2 regions of the Microbacterium sp. LWO14-1.2 genome follow, and region 1 is predicted to be linked to the other one. Evidence: predicted binding sites of a transcription regulator. Region 1 holds the regulator's gene; the other holds the start of a gene.
What was found. The regulator HrcA, encoded in region 1, represses chaperone genes, less so after heat shock. The targets are predictions, from matches to a motif close to TTNGCACTCGNNNNNNNCGAGTGCNAA.
Positions count from the first base shown of each region.

Region 2: groES (co-chaperone GroES) is a predicted target of HrcA. The motif match lies at 5,032-5,058, and genes of this name have one in related genera.

Region 1 covers NZ_CP151633.1:3,472,742-3,479,847, reverse strand. Annotated here, with positions in the region: gene MRBLWO14_RS16785 (PhoH family protein) at 1-646, opposite strand, end outside; gene MRBLWO14_RS16780 (HIT domain-containing protein) at 705-1,052, opposite strand; gene MRBLWO14_RS16775 (16S rRNA (uracil(1498)-N(3))-methyltransferase) at 1,097-1,825, opposite strand; gene dnaJ (molecular chaperone DnaJ) at 1,839-2,954, opposite strand; gene hrcA (heat-inducible transcriptional repressor HrcA) at 2,990-4,021, opposite strand; gene hemW (radical SAM family heme chaperone HemW) at 4,139-5,356, opposite strand; gene MRBLWO14_RS16755 (DUF1990 family protein) at 5,356-6,006, opposite strand; gene MRBLWO14_RS16750 (DUF1990 family protein) at 6,017-6,517, opposite strand; gene lepA (translation elongation factor 4) at 6,518-7,106, opposite strand, start outside.
Region 2 covers NZ_CP151633.1:915,799-922,904, forward strand. Annotated here, with positions in the region: gene MRBLWO14_RS04355 (branched-chain amino acid ABC transporter permease) at 1-83, shown strand, start outside; gene MRBLWO14_RS04360 (ABC transporter ATP-binding protein) at 73-1,083, shown strand; gene MRBLWO14_RS04365 (ABC transporter ATP-binding protein) at 1,080-1,850, shown strand; gene MRBLWO14_RS04370 (ABC transporter substrate-binding protein) at 2,151-3,410, opposite strand; gene rarD (EamA family transporter RarD) at 3,568-4,503, opposite strand; gene groES (co-chaperone GroES) at 4,648-4,944, opposite strand; gene MRBLWO14_RS04385 (class I SAM-dependent methyltransferase) at 5,104-6,309, shown strand; gene MRBLWO14_RS04390 (hypothetical protein) at 6,310-7,106, opposite strand, start outside.

The DNA.
Region 1 (7,106 bases):
ACGAATCGTTGAGGGTGCGTCCGCGCATGTAGGCGAGCGGCGCGACCTCGATCGTGCCCGTCGCCATGAGACGAGGGACGATCTCGGGATCCATCATCTCGTTGAGCGCGTCGTACAGCGGACGCAGGTACGGGTCGATCTTGTCGGTCAGCGTGCCGGGGAGGAACCCGAGCCGCTCCCCCGCCTCGACGGCGGGACGCGTCAGGATGATGCGCGTGACCTCTTTGCGCTGCAGCGCCTGCACGGCCTTCGCCATCGCGAGGTAGGTCTTTCCTGTTCCGGCCGGGCCGATGCCGAACACGATGGTGTTCTCGTCGATCGCGTCGACGTACTCCTTCTGGCCGAGCGTCTTGGGGCGGATGACCTTGCCGCGCGTCGACAGGATCGCCTCGCCGAGGACCTCGCTCGGTCGCGGGCCCCCGTCGACCCGCAGCATGCGCGCGGAGCTCGCCACGTCGCCGGGAGCGAGATCGTGCCCCGCCTTGGTCATGGTCATCAACTCCTCGACGAGGTTCTTCGCGCCGGCCACGGCATCCGGAGCACCGGTCAGGGTGATCTCGTTGCCGCGCACGAGGACCTGCACGTCGCGGTGCTCCTTCTCGAGCATGCGGAGCAGACGGTCCTGCGGACCGAGCAGCTGCACCATAGCGACGCCGTCGGCGTAGATCCGCTCGGTGACGGTGCGGTCGGTGGTGTTGTCGTCGTCAGAAGCCAACGAGCTTGTTCTCCTCGATGTTGCCGAGCACATGGGCGTGCACGTGGAAGACGGATTGGGCGGCGCTCGCGCCGTTGTTGAAGATCAGGCGGTACTCGCCGTTCGCGTGCTCGTCGGCGAGCTGCTTCGCAGCGGCGACCATCTCGGCGAGGAGCGCTGGGTCGCCGGCGGCCAGTTCGGTGACGTCGCGATACTCCTCGGTCTTGGGGATGACGAGGACGTGCAGCGGCGCCTGCGGGTCGATGTCGCGGATCGCGAAGACCCGCCCGGTGTCGAGCAGGATCTCACCCGGGATGTCGCCGTTGAGGATACGCGTGAAGATCGAGGGCTCGGACATACTGCCAGTCTACTGACCGGGGCCGACGTGCGGCCGGAGGACGATCACCACCGACCGAGGGCAACCGACAGCACGGCGATCGCCGCGGGGCCCGCGGTCGACGTGCGCAGCACCGTGTCGCCGAGCAGCGCGCGCTCCGCGCCGGCCGCCTCGAGCGTGGCGATCTCGTCACCGGAGATGCCGCCCTCCGGTCCCACGACGAGCACGAGGTCGCGGCCGTCCGGCTCCAGCGCCGACAGAGGCGTCGGGGCGGTCGGGTCGAGCAGCACCACCCGCTGGGTCGCCGCGCGGCGGGCGAGGTCCCTGGTGGTCTCGGGCGGCACGACCTCGGGCACCCACGCACGATGCGCCTGCTTCGCGGCCTCGCGCACGATCGTCGCCCAGCGCTCCCGACCCTTCACCGCCTTCGGTCCTTCCCAGCGCGACACGCTGCGCCCGGCCTGCCACGGCACGATCTCGTCGACCCCCAGCTCGCACGCCGCCTGCACGGCGAGCTCGTCGCGGTCGCCCTTCGCGAGGGCCTGCACGAGCACGAGCTTCGGGCTCGGGGCTTCGCTCACCCGACGCGCGCTCACGCGCACCTCGACCAGGGACGGCGACACCTGCTCGGCCTCCCCGGTGAGCCACACCCCGCGACCGTCGCCGACCGTCACCTGCTCGCCGACCCGCAGTCTCCGGACCACGGCCGCGTGCTTGGCCTCCGCGCCGGTGAGCGCCACGAGGTCGCCGACCGTGGCATCCGACGAGGATTCGACGAGGAAGTGCAGTGCCATCGCGTTCTCCCGGTCAGTGCGAGCGGAAGCGGTCGCGCAGCTTCGAGAAGAGTCCCTGCTGGAACTGGGCGAGCTGCGGAGCCGGCGCCTTGGTCTTCTTGGCGAAGTCCTCGATGAGCGCGCGCTGCGCCGAGTCGATCTTCGTCGGAGTCAGCACCTGCACGCCGACGCGGAGGTCTCCGCGCTGGCTGCCGCGCAGCGGCGTGATGCCCCGCCCCTTGATCGTCAGGACATCGCCCGACTGCACGCCGGGACGGATCTCGAGGTCGACCTCGCCGTCCAGACCCTGGATCGTCGTCTCGGCACCGAGGATGGCGTCGGTCATCGCCACCTCGAGCGTGGCGAGCAGGTCGTCGCCGTCGCGGCTGAAGGCCGGGTGCGGGTTCACCGTCACCTCGACGTACAGATCGCCGTGCGGGCCGCCGGCCTTGCCGACCTCGCCCGAACCGGGGAGCTGCAGGCGCAGACCCGTCTCGACACCCGCCGGGATGTCGAGAGACACGGTGCGGCGGGAGCGCACGCGTCCCTGGCCGCCGCAGGTGCCGCACGGGTACGGGATGGTCGTGCCGTATCCCTCGCAGGTTCCGCACGGCTGCGAGGTGACGACGTTGCCGAGCAGGCTTCGCACCTGGCGCTGCACGTGGCCGGTGCCGCCGCAGATGTCGCACGTGACGGGCGAGGTGCCTTCCTGGCAGCACGATCCCTTGCAGGTCTCGCAGAGCACGGCCGTGTCGACCTCGATGTCGCGGTGGGCGCCGAACACGACGTCGCCGAGATCGAGTGTGACCCGCACGAGCGCGTCCTGGCCCCGTTCGCGACGGGAGCGAGGGCGAGCGCCTCGTCCACCGCCCTGCGCTGCGCCGAAGAACGTCTCGAAGATGTCGCCGAAACCGCCGAAGCCCCCGAAGTTGCCCGCGGCGCCGTCGCCTCCGCCCATGTCGTACCGACGACGTGACTCGTCATCGCTGAGCACGTCGTAGGCGTGCGTGACGAGCTTGAACTTCTCCGCTGCCTCCTCACCCGGGTTCACGTCCGGGTGCAGCTGGCGCGCGAGGCGCCGGTACGCCTTCTTGATCTCGTCGGTCGATGCGTCGCGCGAGACGCCGAGTACCTCGTAGTGGTCCGCCACAATGGCCCTTCTGCGTGTTGTCCTGGTCGTCCGCGTCAGCGGGCGGCCTCGTCTTCGTCGAGCAGTCGCGACAGGTAGCGGGCGACCGCCCGCGCTGCCGCGAGATTGCTCGGATAGTCCATGCGGGTCGGCCCCATCACGCCGACGCGCGCGGTGCCGCTGCGCGCCGCGTAGTTGCTCGCGACGATCGAGGCCTCGTCGAGGCCGAACGACGCGTTCTCGGTGCCGATGCTCGCGGAGAGTCCCTGCGCATCCGCTTCCATCTCGCTCATCAGACGGATGAGCGTCACCTGCTCCTCGATCGCCTCCAGGAGAGGATGGATGCTGCCGCGGAAGTCCTGCTCCCGCCTCGCGAGCGTCGCGGCGCCGGCCATCACGAGCCGCTCCTGCCGGAACGTGCCCAGCTCCTCGACGATCACCGTCGCGAGGGCGCGGAGCACGGCATCCTTTGCGTGCTCCTCACCGGCGAGCAGCCCTTGCAGTCGCTCTGCGGCATCGCTGACCGCGCGCCCCGTCAGGAGCGCCGACAGCCGCGCCCGCAGAAGGGCCATGTCGGATTCGTCGACGTCGGCCGGCAGCAGGGCGATGCGCTGCGAGACGCCGCCCGCATCCGTGACGAGCACCACGAGGAGTCGGTTCGGCGCCAGGCCGACGAGCTCGATGTGCGTGAGCTGGGCCCGCGCGAACGAGGGGTACTGCGCCAGGGCGACCTGACCCGTGAGCTGCGTGAGCACCCGCACGGTGCGGGCCATCAGGTCGTCGAGGTCGGCGGGGTCGGTCAGGAAGGACTCGATCGCGGTGCGCTGCGCACCCGAGAGAGGACGCAGCTGCGCGAGGTGGTCGACGAAGACGCGGTAGCCCTTATCGGTCGGGACGCGACCGGAGGAGGTGTGCGGCGCTGCGATGAGCTCCTCGTCTTCGAGCAGAGCCATGTCGTTGCGGATCGTGGCGGCCGAGACGCCGAACGAGTAGCGGTCGACGATGGATCGGCTGCCGACCGGCTCATGCGTCTCGACGTAGTCCTGCACGATCGCACGGAGCACCTGGAGGCCTCTTTCACTGACCATCGCGACTCCCCTCGTCTGGCACTCACCGGTTACGAGTGCCAATTCTACTCGCCGCGCGCCTCTGCGCGCTGAACCGAGCCGCGATGAACGGATCGCGGTGGTCGTCGACGACCCGGATCAGTCGGTGAGCTCACGCACGACGGCGTCGGCGAGCAGTCGTCCTCGGAGCGTGAGCTGCACACGGCCGCGCACGGCGGCGACGGGATCGACGAGTCCGTCCGCGATGAGGCCGGCGACGCGCGCACGTTTGTCGGCATGCAGCTCGTCCACGGCGATGCCCTCGCGGATGCGGCTGAGCAGCAGGACCCGCTCCAGCATGCGCGACTTCTCATCGGGGCGCTCGGTCCCCGCCGCGGGGGACTCGGATGCCGCGAGTCGCTGTGCGTAGGCAGCGGGGTGCTTCACGTTCCACCACCGAAGGCCGGCGACGTGGCTGTGGGCTCCCGGACCGAAGCCCCACCAGTCACTCCCCCGCCAGTAGGCGAGGTTGTGCCGGGAGCGCTGCTCGGGGGTCCGCGCCCAGTTGCTCACCTCGTACCAGTCGAAGCCGGCCTCGGCGAGGCGCCGATCGGCGAGCTCGTACATGTCGGCCTGCAGGTCGTCGTCGGGCATCGGGACCTCGCCGCGACGGATCTGCCGCGCGAGCTTCGTGCCGTCCTCGATGATCAGTGCGTAGGCCGAGATGTGGTCGGACTCGAGTTCGAGCGCGGCATCGAGAGAGGCCTCCCAGTCGCCGAGCGACTCCCCCGGGGCGCCGTAGATCAGATCGACGCTCACAGCGAGCCCGGCGTCCTTGGCCGCCGCCACCGCGGTGCGCACGTTCTCGGGTCGGTGGGTGCGGTCGAGAGCGGCGAGCACGTGCGGCACGGCCGACTGCATCCCGACCGAGAGCCTCGTCACCCCGGCCTCCGCGAGCGTGCGGGCGACCTCGGGGGTGACGGTGTCGGGATTCGCCTCGACGGTCACCTCGGCACCGTCGGCGAGTCCGAAGGCGGAGGTCGCTGCTCCGAGCATCCGCGCCAGGTCTCCGGCGGGGAGCAGGGTGGGCGTGCCGCCGCCGAAGAAGACCGTGTCCATCGGCCGCAGCGCGTCGGCGTCCGACAGCACGCGGTGCGCGAGCCCGATCTCGCCGATCAGCGTCGAGGCGTAGTCCTCCTGCCTGGCACCGCGCAGCTCGCTCGAGGTGTAGGTGTTGAAGTCGCAGTAGCCGCAACGCACACTGCAGAACGGGATGTGGAGGTACGCCGAGAAGGGCACGGCCGTGTCGACAGGCAGGTCGGCCGGAAGGCGTCCGTCAGCGGGGGCGGGATCTCCGAGGGGAAGGGGGCCGGCCATCAGACGGGGGTCGCGTACAGCGGCGAGATGGCCCGCAGGTAGCGGGCGAACAGCTCGCGACGGCGCCGCTTCACGAGCGCCGGGACCAGGCGGTAGAGCAGCGAATTCGGCGCATCGAACGCGCGGACGGTGAACCACACCTCGTCGTCGTCACGCCATTCGATGTCGAACGACTCCTCGCCGCGCACGACCGAGCCGCCGACCGTGCCGAGCACGAAGCCGATACGGCGCTTCTCCTCGGTGACCGAGATGACGCGCAGTTCGGCGTCGGCGTGCATGTTCGCCACGCGTCCGCGCAGGCGCAGGGTCATGCCAGGACCGACGAAGGGCATGCCCTCCGCGTCGAACCGCTGCTCGACCTCGTTCTTGCTCGGAGCGATCGGAGTGCCCTCGGCGTCGAAGCTGACACCCGCGTATGCCGGCCCCGGGGCAGGTCGCACGTCTTCGATGCTGAGTCCGGATGCGCGCTGCGCCGTCCACGACAGGAGCGCTTCGCCGGCTGTCTGGAACCGTTCCTCTCCGCTGCCGATGCGCCAGGAGTTCTCGGCGGGGATGCTGCGCTCCGGCGGATACTGCATCAGATCGGGCGCATGGGTCGCACCCACAGCCGCATAGTCAACCGTGTCGTCTCGGAAAGTCCCGCGCCGCATGCCGACCAGCCTACCCGGGGTCGCCTGGACGGTGCCTCCGGGCTTCGTGGATCGCGGTCTCGACGGTGCGGATGTAGCGGTCGAACACGGAGCGCTGCATGACTCGCAGCGCCGGCGTCAGCATCCACCACAACGGGGTGGACGGACGCGAGACCGACCGGGCGGTGAAGACCCCGCCGTCGAGGACGAAGGACTCCTCGCCGTAGATCGGGTGGCCGGGCCTCGTCTCGTACCCGAACCCGTGCGCGTCGGCCCAGACGACCCGGATCGGCTCGGCGAAGCGGACCCCGAACACGCGCTTCGCGAGGGTTCCCTCACTCCCGGCCCGCGGCTCCTCGACGGGCGTGTCGAACCCCGCTCGCCGCTTGAACTCCCAGGACGTGATCAGTGCGGCGACGGCATCCCTCGCGTACTCGGGAACGGGGACCGACCGCTCAGCACCGCGGAGTCCGCGAGGAACCTCGCCGAGCGGATGCCGGGTGAGACCGCGCTCGTACCGCGGCAGCGCCACCTACTTCTTGTCCTTGCCCTCGACGTCGCCGGAGAGCGCGGCGATGAACGCCTCCTGCGGAACCTCGACGCGGCCCACCATCTTCATGCGCTTCTTGCCCTCTTTCTGCTTCTCGAGGAGCTTGCGCTTCCGGCTGATGTCACCGCCGTAGCACTTCGCGAGCACGTCCTTCCGGAGCGCGCGGATGGTCTCGCGGGCGATGATCCGCGCACCGATCGCCGCCTGGATCGGCACCTCGAAGTTCTGCCGAGGGATGAGCTTCCGCAGGCGCTCGGTCATGAGCGTGCCGTAGGCGTAGGCCTTGTCGCGGTGCACGATCGAGCTGAACGCGTCGACCTTGTCGCCCTGCAGGAGGATGTCGACCTTCACGAGGTCGGCCTCCTGCTGCCCCGCCGGCTCGTAGTCGAGCGACGCGTAGCCCTGGGTCTTCGACTTCAACTGGTCGAAGAAGTCGAAGACGATCTCACCGAGCGGCATGGTGTACCGCAGCTCGACGCGCTCCTCCGAGAAGTACTCCATCCCGAGGAGCGTGCCTCGGCGTGACTGGCACAGCTCCATGACGGTGCCGACGTAGTCCTTCGGGAGCAGG
Region 2 (7,106 bases), 1.2 Mb from region 1:
TCGGCATCGCCCTCATGCTGCTCGTGATCTTCCGCCCGCAGGGCATCCTCGGAGACAAGAGGGAGATGACCTTTGTCAAATGAACTGACCCCCGACGCCGGCGCCGAATCGGCCCCCGCGACGGGAAGCGTCCGACGTCCGAAGACGACCGGCCTCACGAAGGGCCCGGCCGCCCCCGGCGTCGCCAAGGTCGACCCCATCCTCGTGGTGGATGCCGTGCAGCGCCGCTTCGGCGGCCTCACCGCGGTCGACGTCGATCACCTGGAGGTCCCGCGCGGAGCCATCACCGCGCTGATCGGCCCGAACGGCGCCGGCAAGACGACGCTGTTCAACCTGCTCTGCGGCTTCGACAAGCCCAACAGCGGTTCGTGGTCGTTCGACGGCAAGAACCTGTCCGGCGTGCCGTCGTTCAAGGTCGCCCGCATGGGCCAGGTGCGCACGTTCCAGCTCACGAAGTCCCTGTCGCTGCTCACGGTGCTCGAGAACATGAAGCTCGGCGCCCCGGGTCAGCGGGGCGAGGGCTTCTGGTCGAGCCTCTTCCCGTTCCTGTGGCGCAAGCAGGACAAGGAGATCGAGGTCAAGGCGCGCGAGCTGCTCAGGCGCTTCAAGCTCGACGCCAAGGAGAAGGACTTCGCGGCAGCGCTCTCGGGCGGTCAGCGCAAGCTCCTCGAGATGGCCAGGGCGCTCATGAGCGACCCGACGCTGGTGATGCTCGACGAGCCGATGGCCGGCGTGAACCCGGCGCTCACGCAGTCGCTGCTCGATCACATCCTCGACCTCAAGGAGCAGGGCATGACCGTGCTGTTCGTCGAGCACGACATGCACATGGTGCGGCACATCGCCGACTGGGTGGTCGTGATGGCGGAGGGGCGCGTCGTCGCCGAGGGGCCGCCCGAGGAGGTCATGGAGGATCCGGCTGTCGTCGACGCGTACCTCGGTGCGCATCAGGACGTCGATCTCGGCGCCGTGACCGGCCGCATCCCGGTACTGGCCGACACCGCGGCCGTGAAGCTGCGCGAGCAGATCGAGGCGGAGGCCGACGCGGAACTGGCCGCCGAAGAGGCAGAGGAGGGACGCGCATGAGCGATGCGGCATCCGTGAACGGAACGGCCCCGGCGAACGATGACGTGGTCGTCGAGCTGAAGGACGTGCACGCCGGCTACCTGCCCGGCGTGAACATCCTCAACGGCGCGAACCTCGTCGCCAGGCAGGGCGAGCTGATCGGCATCATCGGACCGAACGGCGCCGGGAAGTCGACGCTGCTCAAGGCGATCTTCGGACTCGTGAACGTGCGAGACGGCGACATCACCGTGAAGGGCGAGAGCATCGTCGGCCTCAAGGCCGACAAGCTCGTCAAGCGCGGTGTGGCGTTCGTACCGCAGACGAACAACGTCTTCCCCTCGCTGTCGATCGAGGAGAACCTGCAGATGGGGCTCTACCAGAACCCCAAGGCGTACGCCGAGCGGCTGGAGTTCGTCACGGGCATCTTCGCCGAGCTGGGCAAGCGCCTCAAGCAGCGAGCCGGATCGCTCTCCGGCGGTGAGCGCCAGATGGTCGCGATGTCACGCGCGCTCATGATGGACCCGTCGGTGCTGCTGCTCGACGAGCCGTCGGCCGGCCTCTCCCCCGTGCGTCAGGACGACGCGTTCATCCGCGTCTCCGACATCAACAAGGCAGGCGTCACGACCATCATGGTCGAGCAGAACGCCCGCCGTTGTCTGCAGATCTGCGACCGCGGCTACGTGCTCGATCAGGGCCGCGACGCGTACGAGGGCACCGGACGCGACCTGCTGAACGACCCGAAGGTCATCGGCCTGTACCTGGGCACCCTGGGCACGGACGCCGCCTGACGGCTCAGAGACGAGAGGGGCGGATGCTGCGGCATCCGCCCCTCTCTCGTGCCCGAGCGCGCCGTCCCCCTGGTCGTTGAGCGAGCGCCATCCCCCGGGTCGTTGAGCGCGCGCCATCCCCCGGGTCGTTGAGCGAGCGCCATCCCCCGGGTCGTTGAGCGAGCGCCATCCCCCGGGTCGTTGAGCGAGCGAAGCGAGACGAAACGCGCCGCACTCCCCTCCGCACGCCGCGCGCATGACGAAGGCCCCGGATGCTGCATCCGGGGCCTTCGTGCGATCAGTCAGCGTGAGCTGGTGCGATCAGTTGGTGCGCTCGATGGTGTTCTCGGCGTTGTACTTGTAGATGCCGATCGTGGCGCCCTGCGGGTCGCCGTTCTCGTCGAACGTGACCTCGCCGGAGTAGCCGTCGTAGTCGGCCGTGCCGCCGTCGTTGATGATCTTGGCGCAGTCCGCGAACGTGGTGCACTTCTCACCGTCGCCCGAGCCGCCCGAGATCTCCTCCATCTTGGCCGCGATGTCCGCACCCTCGGTGGAACCGGCCGCGAGCGAAGCGAGAGCCACGAGCACGACGGCGTCGTATGCCTCTGCCGCGTAGGTGAAGTCCTTCACCTCGGGGTTGCCCTCACCGGTCCAGTACGTCTGGAGGCGGTCGGTGAAGTCGTCCTCGAGTGCGGGTCCGGCCTTGGTGCCCTGAGCGCCCTCGAGCGAGACCGGGATCTCGTCGCCGTAGTCGGAGAGGTTGCCGTCGACCATGTAGAACTTGTCGGCCGAGATGCCGGCGTTCACCAGCAGCGGCGCGATCGTCTTGAACTGGTCGAACGACACGATCGCGACGGCGTCGGGGTTCTGTGCCTTGATCGTCTCGACCTGCGCGTCGAACTGCGCGTCGCCGACGTTGAAGGACGCCTCGGCGACGACCTCGCCGCCGGTGCCCTCGAACGTCTCCTTGATCGCGGCGTCGAGGCCGGTGCCGTAGGCGTCGTTCTGGTAGATGATGCCCAGCGACTTCGCACCGTCCTCGGCGATCAGGTTGCCGAGCACCTCGCCCTGGAGCAGGTCGCTCGGGGCGGTGCGGAAGTAGAGGCCGTCGTCGTCCCACGTGGTGAAGTCCGGCGACGTGTTCGAGGCGGAGATCTGCAGGATGCCGGCGCTGACGTTTCCGTCGAGGATGAGCTTCGAGACGCCCGAGGCCGCGGCGCCGACGATCGCGGAGACACCCGCGCTCTGGAGCTTGGTGATCGAGGTCTCGTACGCCTTGGTGTCGGTGTCGCCCTCGTCCTCGGCGGTGAGGTCGATGGTGATACCGGCGTCCGCGTCGTTGATCTCTTTCACGGCCAGGCCGACGCCCGACTCCATGGGCGGGCCGAGGAACGCGAGCGATCCGGTCTGCGGCAGCAGCGAGCCGAGCTTGAGGGTGAGGTCCTGGGCCGGCTTGTCGCCCCCGCCCGAAGACTCCTCCGACGGCGAGCTGCTGCAGCCCGAGATGATCAGCGCGGAGGCGCTGACGAGCGCGACCCCTGCGATGATCTTGGCGCTGCGCGAGCGCGTGAATACGGTCATGATGCTCCCTTGCGTGACTGGCCGTGGACTGTGGACCACGGTCGGATGATCTACACATTAGGTGCAGAACGCTTCCGGGAGGGGTCGGTAGTGTTTCGGTGCGTTAACGATCCGCTCGCGCGCTTCCGAGGCGCGCAGCGGGGTCGGTCCGGCGTTCTCAGACCGGCGCGACGGCCGTGCGGCGTCCACGCCGGGCGGCCAGCAGCAGGTCGATCACGAACACCGTGATCGCGACCCAGACGAGCACGAATCCGATCCAGCGTTCGATGGGCATCGGCTCGCCCAGCACGACGGCGCCGATGACGAACTGCATCACCGGGGTGATGAACTGGATCATGCCGATCACGGCGAGGTCGATGCGCCGCGCTCCCGCGGCGAACAGCAGCAGCGGCACGGCGGTCGCGACTCCGGCGAACGCGAGAAGGACGGCGTGCCAGGCGCCGTTCTGGCCGAAGGTGAGCCCCTCGGGGGTCGTCGCGACGAGCACGAGCTGCACGACGGCGATGGGGATCAGCCAGAACGACTCGAGGGTGAGGCCGCTCACGGCATCCACCGCCGGCCCGATCTTCTTCTTGATGAGGCCGTACAGCCCGAAGGAGGCGGTGAGCGAGAGCGCGATCCAGGGGAAGTGGCCGTAGAGGACGATGATCACGACGACCGCGACCGCCGCGATGCCGATCGCGGTCCACTGCAGGCGTCGGATGCGCTCCTTCAGCACGAACACCCCGAGCAGGACGGTCGTGATCGGGTTGATGAAGTAGCCGAGGCTCGTCTCGATGACATTGTCCGACAGCGTGCCGATGAGGAACACCTGCCAGTTGACGTAGATCAGGAGTCCGGCGAGCGCCGTCCAGCCGAGCAGTCGAGGCTGGCGCAGAATCGCCCCGAACGCCCGCCACCCGCGCGTCACCGTCAGCAGGATCACACAGAAGACGAGCGACAGCAGCACCCGCCAGGCGACGACCTCCCACGGACCGGTCGGTGTCAGCAGCAGGAAGTAGAGCGGCAGCACGCCCCAGAGGAGATACGCGCCGCCTGCGTACGCGACCCCCGCCGTCTGGCTGGATCGCGGGGCGGTGGTCGTCGAGGTCACCGCACAACCCTAGTCCCGGCCGAGCGGGCCGCCTGCTCGTTGCTCGGCCCCCTCACGAGAATGGCAGGATTCGGACGCGCTGTGGCCGAATGCAGGAAGGGCCCGGATGCATGATGCATCCGGGCCCTTCCGAGAGACGCTGTCTCAGCGGACGACGACCGCGAGGACGTCGCGAGCCGACAGGACGAGGAACTCGTCCGCGCCGAACTTCACCTCGGTGCCGCCGTACTTGCTGTAGAGCACGCGGTCGCCGACGGCGACGTCGAGCGGAACGCGGTTGCCGTTGTCGTCGATGCGGCCGGGGCCGACCGCCACGACCTCGCCCTCCTGGGGCTTCTCCTTGGCGGTGTCGGGGATGACCAGGCCACTCGCGGTGGTCTGCTCGGCCTCGACCTGCTTGATGACGATGCGGTCCTCGAGCGGCTTGATGGAAACCGACACGGTCTACCTCTTCTTTCTTGACGCTGACACGAAAGACTTGTTCGCACTCTCAACCCGAGAGTGCTAACTGCAAGTGTAGGCGGTCGGCTGGCACTCATGCAATGCGAGTGCCAGCGACGGCCGCCTGACCCGCGTCGGTCGGCCGCCTAAGCTGAGGGCGTGGAGATGTCGGAGTTGCGTGCACTGCTCACCCCGGAAGGGCTCGGGCTCCTCGACGATCTGGGCCCCGTGGACCAGGTGGCCGACGTCGCGCGGACCGTCTCGCGCCTGCGAGCGGCCGGCCACTCCCCCGATCTCGTCTCGGCCGTCGTCGGACAGGTGCGGCTGCGCGCCAGGGCGCACGCCAAGTTCGGCGACTTCGCCGACCGGATGCTGTTCACGCGCGCCGGGCTGGAGCAGGCGACGCGCCTCGGCGTCGCCGCGCGGCACGCGCAGCGACTCCGCCGCGCGGGGATGACGTCCGTGGCCGACCTCGGCTGCGGCATCGGCGGCGACGCGCTCGCGTTCGCCGGCGCGGGCCTCGACGTCCAGGCCGTCGACGCCGACGAGGTCACCGCCGCGATCGCCGCCTACAACCTCGCCCCTTTCGGCGAGTCCGCGCGCGTGCAGCACGGAACAGCGGAGGCGCACCTGCCGCAGGCGGCCGACGGACTCGCCGTCTGGATGGATCCCGCCCGGCGCACCTCCGGCCACAGCGAGACCAGGCGGGTGACCGCCGACGACTACTCGCCCTCGCTCGACTGGGCGTTCGCGGTCGCGGCCGAGCGCCCCACCGGCATCAAGCTCGGCCCCGGCCACGACCGCGACGCGCTGCCCGCCGACGCCGAGGCGCAGTGGGTCAGCGCCGACGGCAGCGTGGTGGAGCTCGTGCTCTGGACCGGCGCCCTCGCTCGCGAGGGCGTGCGCCGCGCCGCGCTCGTCATCCGCGGCGAGCGCTCGCACGAGCTGACCGCCGGAGCGGATGCCGAGGACGCCCCCGAACGCGAGCTCGGCGCGTTCCTGCACGAGCCGGACGGCGCCGTCATCCGCGCCCGCCTGATCGGCGACGTCGCGCGGAGCCTCGAGGCCGGGATGCTCGATCAGCGCATCGCCTACCTGACCTCCGACGCCGCCCTGACCAGCCCGTTCGTGCAGTCGTTCCGGGTGCGCGAGACGATGCCCGCGAATCCCAAGGCGATCAGCGCCGTCCTCCGCGCGCACGGCATCGGCACCGTCGAGATCAAGAAGCGCGGCATGGACGTCGACCCGGCCGCCTTCCGCAAGAAGCTCACGCTGCGCGGAGACGCCTCGGCGACGCTCATCCTCACGCGCATCGGCGACCACCGCCGCGCGATCCTCGCCGACCGCGTACCCCTTGCGGAGTAGTCAGCCGTCCCCCTCCGCGGGGATCTCGACGAGGATCGGATCCCCGTACTCGCCGCCGAGCTCGATCGACACGCCCTCCGCGTCGGCGGGCACCCCCTGCTCGATGGTCAGATACGGATTCATCCAGTTCGTGAACCGCACGTGCAGCGACCACGTCACGGTGGTGCCGTCGGCGGCCGTCTCGACGCTCAGCACCCGGATGTCGGCGGCGCTGTCCTGCGACGCCTGACAGGCGCCGGCCTCATCGGCGGCGTCGACGATCATGCAGCGCAGCATCCCGCCGCTCTGCGTGCCGTCGGCGGGCTTCTCGGCGATCCAGACCGGCCGGTCGTGGAAGTACCCCACGATCGACAGGCCGGGGAGGTACCCCTGGTCGACGAGCTCTTCCGCACGCTCGCGGTCCTGGCCGTCGAACTGGTCGAGCATCGAGTCCTGCGGCCGCCATCGCTGCACCCACGCCAGCGGCTCGCCCGTGGTGGCACGGGCGAGCACCGCCGACACCGACGCGCCGTACGCGTCCGCGGGATCGTCGGGATCGTCGACGGGTACCGACAGCGACACGCTCAGCGCCATGTCGTCGACGCCGTCGGTCGGCCGGCACTGCTCCGCAGAGGCCTCTCGGACGTCGAGGACCACGCACGTCTCGTCGGCGCCGTCGCGGGTCGCGTACCAGACGACCGCATCGTCGTCCTCGGTGACGAGGCGTACGGAGCCGTCGTCGTACTTCCCCTCGGCCTGCAGCTCGAGGCGTCGCTCCTGCTGTCCCGCGGTGAGCGCCGACTCCGCGCCCCTGGCAC